One region of the Pseudomonas sp. 22526 genome, then DNA from elsewhere that is predicted to be linked to it. Evidence: predicted binding sites of a transcription regulator. Region 1 holds the regulator's gene; the other holds the start of a gene.

The links. The regulator FliA, encoded in region 1, starts transcription of late flagellar genes. The targets are predictions, from matches to a motif close to CTAAAGTTTNNNNNNNNNNNGCCGNTAA.
Region 2: ACTJKT_RS11950 (flagellar protein MotY) is a predicted target of FliA. The motif match lies at 2,296-2,323, and genes of this name have one in related genera.

What each region holds. Positions count from the first base shown of each region.
Region 1 is NZ_JBQENK010000004.1:66,382-72,450, reverse strand. It holds gene ACTJKT_RS07215 (protein-glutamate methylesterase/protein-glutamine glutaminase) at 1-38, opposite strand, end outside; gene ACTJKT_RS07210 (chemotaxis protein CheA) at 88-2,367, opposite strand; gene ACTJKT_RS07205 (protein phosphatase CheZ) at 2,380-3,168, opposite strand; gene ACTJKT_RS07200 (chemotaxis response regulator CheY) at 3,199-3,570, opposite strand; gene fliA (RNA polymerase sigma factor FliA) at 3,731-4,471, opposite strand; gene fleN (flagellar synthesis regulator FleN) at 4,468-5,298, opposite strand; gene flhF (flagellar biosynthesis protein FlhF) at 5,417-6,069, opposite strand, start outside.
Region 2 is NZ_JBQENK010000006.1:302,986-309,054, forward strand. It holds gene ACTJKT_RS11935 (peroxiredoxin) at 1-442, shown strand, start outside; gene rnt (ribonuclease T) at 513-1,187, opposite strand; gene pyrC (dihydroorotase) at 1,184-2,230, opposite strand; gene ACTJKT_RS11950 (flagellar protein MotY) at 2,387-3,295, shown strand; gene ACTJKT_RS11955 (argininosuccinate synthase) at 3,425-4,642, shown strand; gene ACTJKT_RS11960 (response regulator transcription factor) at 4,991-5,617, shown strand; gene ACTJKT_RS11965 (PA3496 family putative envelope integrity protein) at 5,807-5,986, opposite strand.

The DNA.
Region 1 (6,069 bases):
AACCCCGAATCGTCCACCACCAGGACCTTGACTGCCATAAACACTCCGTTAGGCGGGGCAAGGCAAATGGCCCCGCCCCTCCGGTATTCAAATACGCCGTGCGGCGTAACGCTTGAGCATGCTCGGAACATCGAGAATCAGGGCGATGCGGCCGTCACCGGTGATGGTGGCGCCGGACATCCCCGGAGTTCCCTGGAGCATCTTGCCCAATGGCTTGATGACGACTTCTTCCTGGCCGACCAGTTGATCGACGACGAAGCCGATGCGCTGGGTGCCAACCGAAAGGATCACCACGTGGCCTTCGCGCTGCTCTTCGTGAGCGGCGGAACTGACCAGCCAGCGCTTGAGGTAGAACAGTGGCAGCGCCTTGTCGCGAACGATCACCACCTCCTGGCCGTCGACCACGTTGGTGCGCGACAGGTCCAGGTGGAAGATCTCGTTGACGTTGACCAGCGGGAAGGCGAACGCCTGGTTGCCCAGCATCACCATCAGGGTCGGCATGATCGCCAGGGTCAACGGCACCTTGATGACGATCTTCGAACCCTGGCCCTTGGTCGAGTAGATGTTGATCGAACCGTTGAGCTGGGAAATCTTGGTCTTCACCACGTCCATGCCCACACCGCGGCCGGACACGTCGGAGATCTCGGTCTTGGTCGAGAAACCCGGGGCGAAGATCAGGTTGTAGCACTCGGTGTCGCTCAGGCGATCGGCGGCATCCTTGTCCATCACCCCACGCTTGACCGCAATGGCGCGCAGGACGTTCGGGTCCATGCCCTTGCCGTCATCGGAGATCGACAGCAGGATGTGGTCGCCTTCCTGCTCGGCCGCCAGCACCACCTTGCCGCCACGGGACTTGCCCGCTTCCTCGCGCTCTTCCGGCGACTCGATACCGTGGTCGACGGCGTTGCGCACCAAGTGCACCAGCGGGTCGGCCAGGGCCTCGACGAGGTTCTTGTCGAGGTCGGTCTCTTCGCCGACCAGCTCCAGGTTGATCTCTTTCTTGAGCTGGCGGGCCAGGTCGCGAACCAGGCGCGGGAAGCGTCCGAAGACCTTCTTGATCGGCTGCATCCGGGTCTTCATCACCGCGGTCTGCAAGTCGGCCGTGACCACGTCGAGGTTCGACACGGCCTTGGACATGGCTTCGTCGCCGCTGTTGAGCCCCAGGCGCACCAGGCGGTTACGCACCAGCACCAGCTCGCCGACCATGTTCATGATTTCGTCCAGCCGCGCGGTATCGACCCGCACGGTGGTTTCGGCTTCGCTGACCGGCTTTTCCGCCGGGGCGGCAGCCGGGGCACGAGCAGGTGCCGGAGCAGCCGCTGCAGCCGGTTTCGGCGCTTCGACCTTGGCTTCGGCTTTCTTCACCGCCGGCTTGGCGACGGCGGCAGGCGCCGAGGCCGTGACAGCCGTTGCGCTACCCACGGTCGCTGCGGCAGCGGGTACTTCAGAGAACTTGCCCTTGCCATGCAGCTCGTCGAGCAGGGATTCGAACTCCTGGTCGGTGATCAGGTCGCTACCGGCAGCGGCCGCGCTTGGCGCAGCCGGCGGCACCGCCGCGGCCACCGCGGAATCCAGTGCTTCTACCGCAAAGTTGCCTTTGCCGTGCAGCTGGTCCAGCAGTGCTTCGAATTCGTCATCGGTGATTTCGTCGCTGGCCGCGGCTTTTTCCGCAGCGGGCGCCGTGGCCGAAGGTGCCACCGCATCCGGTGCGAACTGGCCCTTGCCATGCAATTGATCGAGCAGCGACTCGAACTCGGCGTCGGTAATTTCGTCGCTGGCCGCTTCACCACCGGCCAAAGGCGCAGCAGGTGCAACAGCAGCCGGGGCTTCGGCCTCGGCCTTGGCGGCATTGAGCGAATCGAGCAGCTGCTCGAACTCGCTGTCGGTGATATCACCGGACTCGCTTTCGGTCGATTCGGCGACCGGCTCGGCAACGGCTTCAACCTCGGCCACCGGTGCGGCGACCTCCTCGGCCCCCGCAGACTCGGCCAGGCGGGCCAGGGCCGCCAGCAGTTCCGGAGTGGCGGCGGTGATCTCGGTACGCTCGCGAACCTGGCCGAACATGCCGTTCACCGCGTCCAGCGCTTCGAGCACGACGTCCATCAGTTCCGCGTCGACGCGGCGCTCACCCTTGCGCAGGATGTCGAACACGTTTTCGGCGATGTGGCAGCACTCCACCAGCTCGTTGAGCTGGAGGAAGCCGGCGCCCCCTTTTACAGTGTGAAAACCGCGAAAAATTGCGTTGAGCAGATCCGCATCGTCCGGTCGGCTTTCCAGCTCGACCAGTTGTTCGGACAGTTGCTCTAGAATCTCGCCGGCCTCAACCAGAAAATCCTGAAGGATTTCTTCATCGGCGCCGAAGCTCATGTATGGGTGCTCCTAGAATCCAAGGCTGGAAAGCAAATCGTCGACATCGTCCTGACCGGATACAACGTCTTCACGTTTATCGGCATGAATCTGCGGACCTTCACCCTTGGCCAGATGTTTTTGCGGATCTTTTTCAGCGAGGATCGATTCACGGTCATGTTCGATGCCGGCAAAACGATCGACCTGGCTGGCCATCAGGACCAGTTTGAGCAGGTTGCTCTCGACTTCGGTGACCAACTGGGTCACGCGCTTGATCACCTGACCGGTCAGGTCCTGGTAGTCCTGCGCCAGCAGAATGTCGTTGAGGTTGCTCGATACCGCGCGCGTCTCTTGCTCGCTGCGGGTCAGGAACCCGTCCACCCGGCGGGCCAGGTCGCGGAATTCTTCGGCGCCCAGTTCGCGACGCATGAAACGTCCCCAGTCGGCGCTCAGGGCCTGGGCTTCGCTGCTCAGGCCATTGACCAACGGGGTGGCGCTCTCGACCAGGTCCATGGTGCGGTTGGCCGCGGCCTCGGTCAGCCTGACCACATAGGACAGGCGCTCGGTGGCATCCGTGATCTGTGAAACTTCCTCGGCTTGCGGCATATGCGGGTCAATCTGGAAATTGACGATGGCGCTATGCAGCTCGCGGGTGAGCTTGCCGACTTCCTGGTACAGGCCGCGGTCACGGGTCTGGTTGAGCTCATGGATCAGTTGCACGGCTTCGCCGAACTTGCCTTTTTCAAGGCTGTCGACCAGTTCGAGTGCGTGTTTTTTCAGGGTCGATTCGAAATCGCCCAATGAAGATTCGTTGTGCTCCATAGCTCCCCCGTGGCGGAATGGTTCCACATCTCAACCGATGCGTTCGAAGATCTTCTCGATCTTCTCTTTCAACGCCTGGGCCGTGAAGGGCTTGACCACATAGCCGTTTACGCCGGCCTGGGCAGCTTCGATGATCTGTTCGCGCTTGGCTTCAGCGGTCACCATGAGTACCGGCAGGTGCTTGAGTTTTTCATCGGCGCGCACATGGCGCAGCAGATCGATACCGGTCATGCCAGGCATGTTCCAGTCCGTTACCAGAAAGTCGATGCTCCCGCTGTTGAGGACCGGAATGGCGGTGGTGCCATCGTCAGCCTCGACCGTGTTGGTGAACCCCAGGTCACGCAACAGGTTTTTTATGATCCGCCGCATCGTTGAGAAGTCATCAACGATGAGGATTTTCATGTTCTTGTCCAATTCGACCTCCAAGCAGTCTTAAACGCGTCCAGCACCTGAACGCGCCATTCAATCAATCAGGCAGAGCACTCAACGACTGCATGGAATACACACCGCAAGACCGGCAACGTCGTGCCAGTCTCGTCCGCAGTGTCCCCCACACTGCCTGTCAGCGCGCTCGCCACTCCCCCAAACGCCCCCGCAAACGGGCCGCGCACTGGCTGTGTAACTGGCTGACCCGCGATTCGCTGACCCCCAGGACCTCACCGATTTCCTTGAGGTTCAGCTCTTCGTCGTAGTACAGCGCCAAGACCAGTCGCTCACGCTCCGGCAAATTGGCAATCGCGTCCGCCAGCGCAGCCTGGAAACGTTCGTCCTCCAGGTCGCGCGACGGCTCGAGATGAGCACTCGCGCCATCCTCATGCAGCCCTTCATGCTCGCCGTCCTGCAACAGGTCGTCGAAGCTGAACAGGCGACTGCCCAAGGTGTCGTTCAAAATCCCGTAATAATCGTCGAGACTCAATTGAAGTTCGGCCGCAACTTCATGATCTTTAGCGTCACGACCGGTTTTAGCTTCAATTGCGCGAATGGCATCGCTCACCATCCGGGTATTGCGATGTACCGAACGCGGCGCCCAGTCACCTTTACGAACCTCATCGAGCATCGCGCCACGGATACGGATACCCGCGTACGTCTCGAAACTCGCGCCCTTGCTCGCGTCGTACTTGGTCGACACTTCGAGCAGACCGATCATCCCGGCCTGGATCAGGTCTTCGACCTGGACACTGGCCGGCAGGCGCGCCAGCAAGTGATAGGCAATACGCTTGACCAGTGGCGCATAACGCTCGATCAATTCGTACTGGCTGTCACGTGCCGACTTTTTGTAAAGGTTGTAGCCGCTGGCGCTCATAGCACCGGTCCCGCTGTCTGATGCACTAGCCGCTCGACGAAAAATTCCAGATGTCCACGTGGGTTGGCCGGCAACGGCCAGGTATCGACTTTCTGCGCAATGGCCTTGAACGCCAGCGCGCACTTCGAACGCGGAAACGCCTCATAGACCGCACGCTGCTTTTGCACGGCCTTGCGCACGCATTCGTCGTAAGGCACGGCGCCGACGTATTGTAGGGCTACGTCCAGGAAGCGGTCCGTGACCTTGGTCAACTTGGCGAACAGGTTGCGGCCTTCCTGCGGGCTCTGCGCCATGTTGGCGAGCACGCGGAAGCGGTTCATGCCGTAGTCGCGGTTGAGCAGCTTGATCAGCGCGTAGGCGTCGGTGATCGAGGTCGGTTCGTCGCAGACCACCAGCAAGACTTCCTGGGCGGCGCGGACGAAGCTGACCACCGAGTCGCCGATACCGGCAGCGGTGTCGATCACCAGTACATCGAGGTTGTCGCCGATGTCGCTGAATGCCTGGATCAGGCCGGCATGCTGCGCCGGGCTCAGATGAACCATGCTCTGGGTGCCGGACGCGGCCGGCACGATACGGATTCCACCCGGCCCCTGCAGCAGCACATCGCGCAGCTCGCAGCGGCCTTCGATCACGTCGGCGAGGGTCCGTTTGGGGGTCAGCCCCAACAGCACGTCAACGTTAGCCAGACCCAGGTCGGCGTCCAGCAGCATGACGCGCCGGCCGAGCTCCGCTAGGGCCAGGGACAAGTTCACTGACACGTTAGTCTTGCCGACGCCACCTTTGCCGCCGGTCACCGCGATCACCTGTACGGGATGCATGCTGCCCATGTTCTTTCTTTACCTTGTCTTACTTAGACGGGGCCACATAACTGGCTGCGCGTTCACCAACGGAACAATGCCTGGCAGACCATCGATGTAGGTACATTGCAATTTTTTCATGATTCCCTCAGCCAACCCGCTTGGTCGGGTTGTGGTAGAGGTCAGCGAACATGTCAGCCATGGCTTCTTCGCTGGGTTCTTCCTGCATCTGCACGCTCACCGCACGACTGACCAGCTGGTGACGGCGCGGCAAGTGCAGATCGTCCGGAATCCGCGGGCCATCGGTCAGATAGGCAACGGGGAGTTCGTGACTGATCGCCAGGCTCAGCACCTCACCAAGGCTGGCGGTTTCATCCAGTTTAGTCAGGATGCAGCCGGCCAGCCCGCAACGCTTGTAGCTGTGGTACGCGGCGGTTAGAACCTGTTTCTGGCTGGTGGTTGCCAAGACCAGATAATTTTTTGCCCGGATCCCACGTCCGGCCAGGCTTTCCAGCTGCATGCGCAGGGCCGGGTCGCTGGCTTGCAGGCCGGCGGTGTCGATCAGCACCACGCGCTTGCGCAGCAGCGGATCGAGGGCTTGCGCCAGGGACTGGCCCGGGTCGACATGAGTCACCGAGACGTTGAGGATCCGCCCCAGAGTCTTGAGCTGTTCCTGGGCGCCGATGCGGTAGCTGTCCATGCTCACCAGCGCGATGTTCTGCGCGCCGTACTTGAGTACGTAACGGGCAGCCAGCTTGGCCAGGGTGGTGGTCTTGCCCATGCCGGCGGGGCCGACCATGG
Region 2 (6,069 bases), on a different contig from region 1:
GCTGATCGCCCTGGACCACCGCATGGCTGACTTCAAGGCACGCAACGTTGAAGTGATCGCTGTTTCGATCGACTCGCACTTCACCCACAACGCTTGGCGCAACACCCCGATCAATGCCGGCGGCATCGGTCAGGTTCAGTACATCATGGCTGCCGACATGAAGCACGACATCGCCAAGGCCTACGACGTTGAGTCCGAAGGCGGCGTGGCTTTCCGTGGCGCGTTCCTGATCGACGACAAAGGCGTCGTTCGTTCGCAGATCGTCAACGACCTGCCACTGGGCCGTAACATGGAAGAGCTGATCCGTCTGGTCGACGCTCTGCAGTTCCACGAAGAGCACGGCGAAGTCTGCCCGGCCAACTGGAAGAAGGGCGACAAGGGTATGACCGCTTCGCCAGAAGGCGTTGCTGCTTACCTGAGCGAGAACGCCGGCAAGCTGTAAGCCGCGCTTCACGCATAAAAAAACCGGCCTCAGGGCCGGTTTTTTTATGCGCGGTCGATCAGCGACGGTATCAGTCGTTGAAGTCTTCCCAGCCGCCCATTTCCTTCCAGCGATTGACGATGCCGCAGAACAGGTCGGCGGTCTTCTCGGTGTCGTAGCGCGCGGAATGCGCCTCACGGCCATCGAAGTCGATGTCGGCAGCCTGGCACGCCTTGGCCAGAACGGTTTGGCCGTAGGCCAGGCCGGCAAGCGTCGCGGTGTCGAAGCTGGAGAACGGGTGAAACGGGTTGCGCTTCATGTCCAGGCGCGCGACAGCCGCATTGAGGAAGCCCAGGTCGAAGCTGCTGTTGTGCCCGACCAGGATCGCGCGTTTGCAGCCGTTGGCTTTCAGCGCCTTGCGCACGCTGCGGAAGATATCGTTCAGCGCGGTTTCTTCACTGACGGCCATGCGCAGCGGATGGTCGAGCTTGATCCCGGTGAACTCCAGCGCCGCGGCTTCGATGTTGGCGCCTTCGAAAGGTTCTACGCGGAAAAACAGGGTGTGCTCGGGGAACACGAAGCCCTTTTCGTCCATGCCGATGATGGTCGCGGCAATTTCCAGCAAGGCGTCGGTGGCCGAGTTGAAACCACCGGTTTCAACGTCGACGACTACCGGCAGGTAACCACGAAAGCGTGCCGCCATTGGATGACGCGAGCCACCACCGTTGTGACCGTCCTGCTCGTCGTCGAAATGGTCTTCACTCACGCGTGTTCCTCCAGCAGGCGCCAGCGCAGTTTTTCACCGGCGCGCAGCGGGATGACGGTCAGCTCGCCGAAAGGCAGGCTGGCAGGGGCGGTCCATTCTTCACGAACCAGGGTGATGCGATCGGTGTTGGCCGGCAGGCCGTAGAAGCGCGGGCCGTTGAGGCTGGCGAAGGCTTCCAGCTTGTCCAGCGCGTTGCGCTGTTCGAAGGCTTCGGTGTACAGCTCGATCGCGGCATAGGCGGTGTAGCAGCCGGCACAGCCGCAGGCCGCTTCTTTGGCGTGCTGGGCGTGAGGCGCGGAGTCGGTGCCGAGGAAGAACTTCTGGCTGCCGCTGGTGGCGGCGTCGAGCAGCGCTTCCTGATGCAGGTTGCGCTTGAGAATCGGCAGGCAATAGAAGTGCGGGCGAATGCCGCCGACCAGCATGTGGTTGCGGTTGTACAGCAAGTGATGGGCGGTGATGGTCGCGCCGACGTTGGCCGAGGCCTCGTTGACGAACTGCACGGCATCACGGGTGGTGATGTGTTCGAACACCACCTTGAGCGTCGGGAAGCGCTCGACGACGCGGCGCATGTGCTCGTCGATGAACTGCTTCTCGCGGTCGAACACGTCGACTTCACTGCGGGTGACTTCGCCGTGGACCAGCAGCGGCAGGCCGACTTCGGCCATGGCCTCCAGCGCCGGGAAGATCTTGTCGATGCTGGTGACGCCCGAGTCCGAGTTGGTGGTCGCACCGGCCGGGTAGAGCTTGGCGGCATGGACGAAACCACTGGCCTTGGCCGCGCGAATTTCTTCGGGCTGGGTGCGATCGGTAAGGTAGAGCACCATCAGCGGCTCGAAGCGGCTGCCGGCCGGCCGCGCAGCGAGAATGCGCTGGCGATAGGCGTCGGCTTCAGCGGCGTTGCGCACTGGAGGTACCAGGTTAGGCATGATGATGGCGCGGCCAAAGGTGCGCGCGACATCCGCGACAGTATTGGTCAACACGGCACCATCGCGAAGATGAATATGCCAGTCGTCGGGACGCAGCAGGGTCAGGCGGTCGGACATTGGGGATTCCAGGCGGGTCAAACTCCGGTGAATGCTACCGGAAAAGACTCTTCCAGGCACTCGCTATCAAGTTTTGCGTGAAGCTTCCGATATCCCGGAGGTATGCCCTAAACAGGCATTTCGATTTTCGTGATGTACAAGTCAGTGGAGCCTCCCGTGCGCCAGCGTTATCTAGCCTTGCTCAGTGTGTTCGCCAGTCTTCCCGCGATGGCGCTGACTTTCCAGACCCGTCTGGAGAGCATTGAGTGGACGGTCGAAGGCGATAAATTCGAGTGCCGTCTGAGCCAGCCGATCACCGATTTCGGTTCCGGGGAGTTCGTGCGCCGTGCCGGCGAGCAGGCGACCTTCCGCCTCAAGGCCTACAACCCGATGCTCGGTGGCGGTTCGGCCACGCTGCTGGCGGCGGCCGCGCCGTGGCAGCCAGGGCGGGGCGACATCAACCTGGGGTCGGTGCGGCTCGGCAGTGGCGATGTGCTGTTCAACAGCTCGCAACTGCAGGCCGGGCGGCTGATCGGCGGGCTGATGGATGGCCGCAGCCCGGTGGTCCGCCACTATTCCCGCGAGGGCGGGGTGTCCGAGGTGCGCTTGTTGCCGGTCAAGTTCAACAAGGCCTATGGCGACTACCAGCGCTGTGTCGCCAAGCTGCTGCCGAAGAACTTCGACCAGGTCCGGCAATCCGAGGTCGGCTTCCCCGGGGGCGGTATCGATCTGGACGCCAAGGCCAAGGCCAGGCTGCAGGTGATGCTGGAGTTCCTCAAGGCCGATCCGACGGTCAATCACATCCAGCTCGACGGCCACTCGGACAACAGCGGCAATCGCTTGACCAACCGTGACCTGTCGCGGCGCCGGGCGCTGGCGGTGATGGAGTTCTTCAAGGCCAACGGTATTCCCGAATCGCAGATCGAAATGCGTTTCCACGGTGAACGCTACCCCTTGGCGCCCAACACCAACGCGGCGAACCGGGCGAAGAACCGTCGGGTCAACGTACAGCTGCAACGTGTCCCGGTCGCGGAAAAACCGGCGCCCCAGGCTGCTGCTCCCGCCAACGCCGCGGCGACTTCCTGAAACGGCTGTCGTCGTCGCCCGCTCGACATAATCTGTCGCTTCGTCGTCATAAGCTGTCGCGCCTCTGTAAATTATCCGCGTTGATCGGTAGACTTGATGGCTTTCCGTAGAACCCCGTGGAGTGATGGCATGGCGGACGTAAACAAGGTCGTTCTGGCGTATTCCGGCGGCCTGGACACTTCGGTGATCCTCAAGTGGCTGCAGGATACTTATAACTGTGAAGTGGTGACGTTCACCGCTGATCTGGGTCAGGGCGAAGAGGTCGAACCTGCACGTGCCAAGGCGCAAGCCATGGGCGTGAAAGAGATCTACATCGACGATCTGCGCGAAGAGTTCGTCCGCGATTTCGTTTTCCCGATGTTCCGCGCCAACACCGTTTACGAAGGTGAGTACCTGCTGGGTACCTCCATCGCTCGTCCGTTGATCGCCAAGCGCCTGATCGAGATCGCCAACGAAACCGGCGCCGACGCCATTTCCCACGGCGCTACCGGCAAGGGCAACGACCAGGTTCGTTTCGAGCTGGGCGCCTATGCCTTGAAACCAGGGGTGAAAGTGATAGCTCCTTGGCGCGAGTGGGACCTGCTGTCCCGCGAGAAGCTGATGGATTACGCCGAGAAGCACGCGATCCCGATCGAGCGTCACGGCAAGAAGAAATCCCCGTACTCGATGGATGCCAACCTGCTGCACATCTCCTATGAAGGCGGCGTGCTGGAAGACACCTGGACCGAGCACGAAGAAGACATGTGGCGCTGGACCGTCTCCCCGGAGAAGGCTCCCAACACCCCGACCTACATCGAGCTGACCTACCGCAACGGCGACATCGTGGCCATCGACGGCGTCGAGATGACCCCGGCCACCGTGCTGGCGACCCTGAACCGCATTGGCGGTGAAAACGGCATCGGTCGTCTGGACATCGTGGAAAACCGCTATGTCGGCATGAAGTCCCGCGGCTGCTACGAAACCCCTGGCGGCACCATCATGCTGCGCGCTCACCGGGCGATCGAATCGATCACCCTGGATCGCGAAGTGGCTCACCTGAAAGACGAGCTGATGCCCAAGTATGCCAGCCTGATCTACACCGGCTACTGGTGGAGCCCTGAGCGTCTGATGCTGCAACAGATGATCGACGTCTCCCAGGCCCACGTGAACGGCGTGGTTCGCCTGAAGCTGTACAAGGGCAATGTGATCGTCACCGGTCGCAAGTCCGATGAGTCGCTGTTCGATGCCAACATCGCGACCTTCGAAGAAGACGGCGGCGCCTACAACCAGGCGGATGCGGCTGGCTTCATCAAGCTCAATGCCCTGCGCATGCGTATTGCGGCCAACAAGGGTCGGACTCTGTCCTGATGCTTTGAGTCGTTTTAAAAGAGCCCCGCCATGAGCGGGGCTTTTTTATGCCTGGTGATTTAATCGATCAGGCGGGTATCTGAAGGCCATGACTAAAGTTGCCACTGGTCATTGTTTCAATGGGCTCTCGACTATCTTTCAGTCTGTTCTTTTCAATACAAAGTGTAGGAAGTTCGGAGTTGGTTATATATAAGGAACGGCGTTCAAATTTTCCTTGTAGGGCAAATCCGTATTGTTTGTAAGGAACTTCTCTGGGCGATGCTGGCTCGGGGCGCGGCCATGCCACGGGCCAAATGACTGGGTTATGGTGTTTGCTTGAAAAACCAATAGCGGACTCTGGACTTACCCATGAAGAAAGTTTTGATCGTAGATGATCATCCCGTCACTCGTCTGGCTGTGCGCATGCTGATGGAGCGGCACGGCTTTGAAGTAGTTGCCGAGGCGGACAATGGCATGGATGCCCTGAAACTGTCTTATGAACATGTTCCAGACATCCTTATTCTTGATATTGGTATTCCCAAACTCGATGGCCTGGAAGTTATCGCCAGACTTTCGTCAAAAGCCATGTCGACCAAAGTGCTGGTATTGAGCCTGCAAGTACCTGGCCCTTTCTCCATGCGTTGCATGCAGGCCGGCGCGGCGGGTTACGTGTGCAAGCAGCAGGACATCACTGAATTGATCAGCGCCGTCAGGGCGGTCCTGGCCGGCTACAGTTATTTTCCCAATGAAGCCTTGCATACCCTGCGCTCGAGCCTGGGCATCGCCAGCGAGGAGGGGATGTTGTCCAGCCTGTCCGGTCGGGAGCTGATGGTCCTGAAGCAACTCGCCGGTGGGCAGACCAACAAGGAAATTGCCGAGGGCCTGTGTTTGAGCAGTAAAACGGTGAGCACCTACAAAAGGCGGCTGTTGGGAAAACTCAACGCCCGCTCGCTGGTGGACCTGATCGAGTTTGCCAAGCGCCATCAGCTGGTATGAAGGTTGAGGGGCTACAACAAGGCATGCGAGGGAAAAACAGCGGTTTTTGCGAGCCTTCATTGCGTTATGGGCTTGCCAGGCTGTCGGCGATGTTGGATCCATCGGCCGCGCATGGCCTGGTTTGAAAAGCCGACTTGGAGTGTTAGCTGGTGTAACAAAAAAGCCTCCGTAAAAGGAGGCTTTTTGTTACTAAAGATCAAAGTCGTAATCGGCCAGTTGCTTTTGCAAGCGCCGCTCTTCCAGAAGGTTGTCGATGGTCCGACGCTTGCTCAAGTTGGTCTTGGCTACCTCTACCACAGGCTCCGCATCTTCTGTTTCAACAGGGGTGAAGTCGTCTTCTACGTCCAGTTGTTCTTTACCAGTACTCATAAGGTTAACTCCAGGCTAAGACTGCCATTGGCGCTCCTTATATCGATATTCTCGGGACTGGTAAAAAAGATTTTTTCAATCGA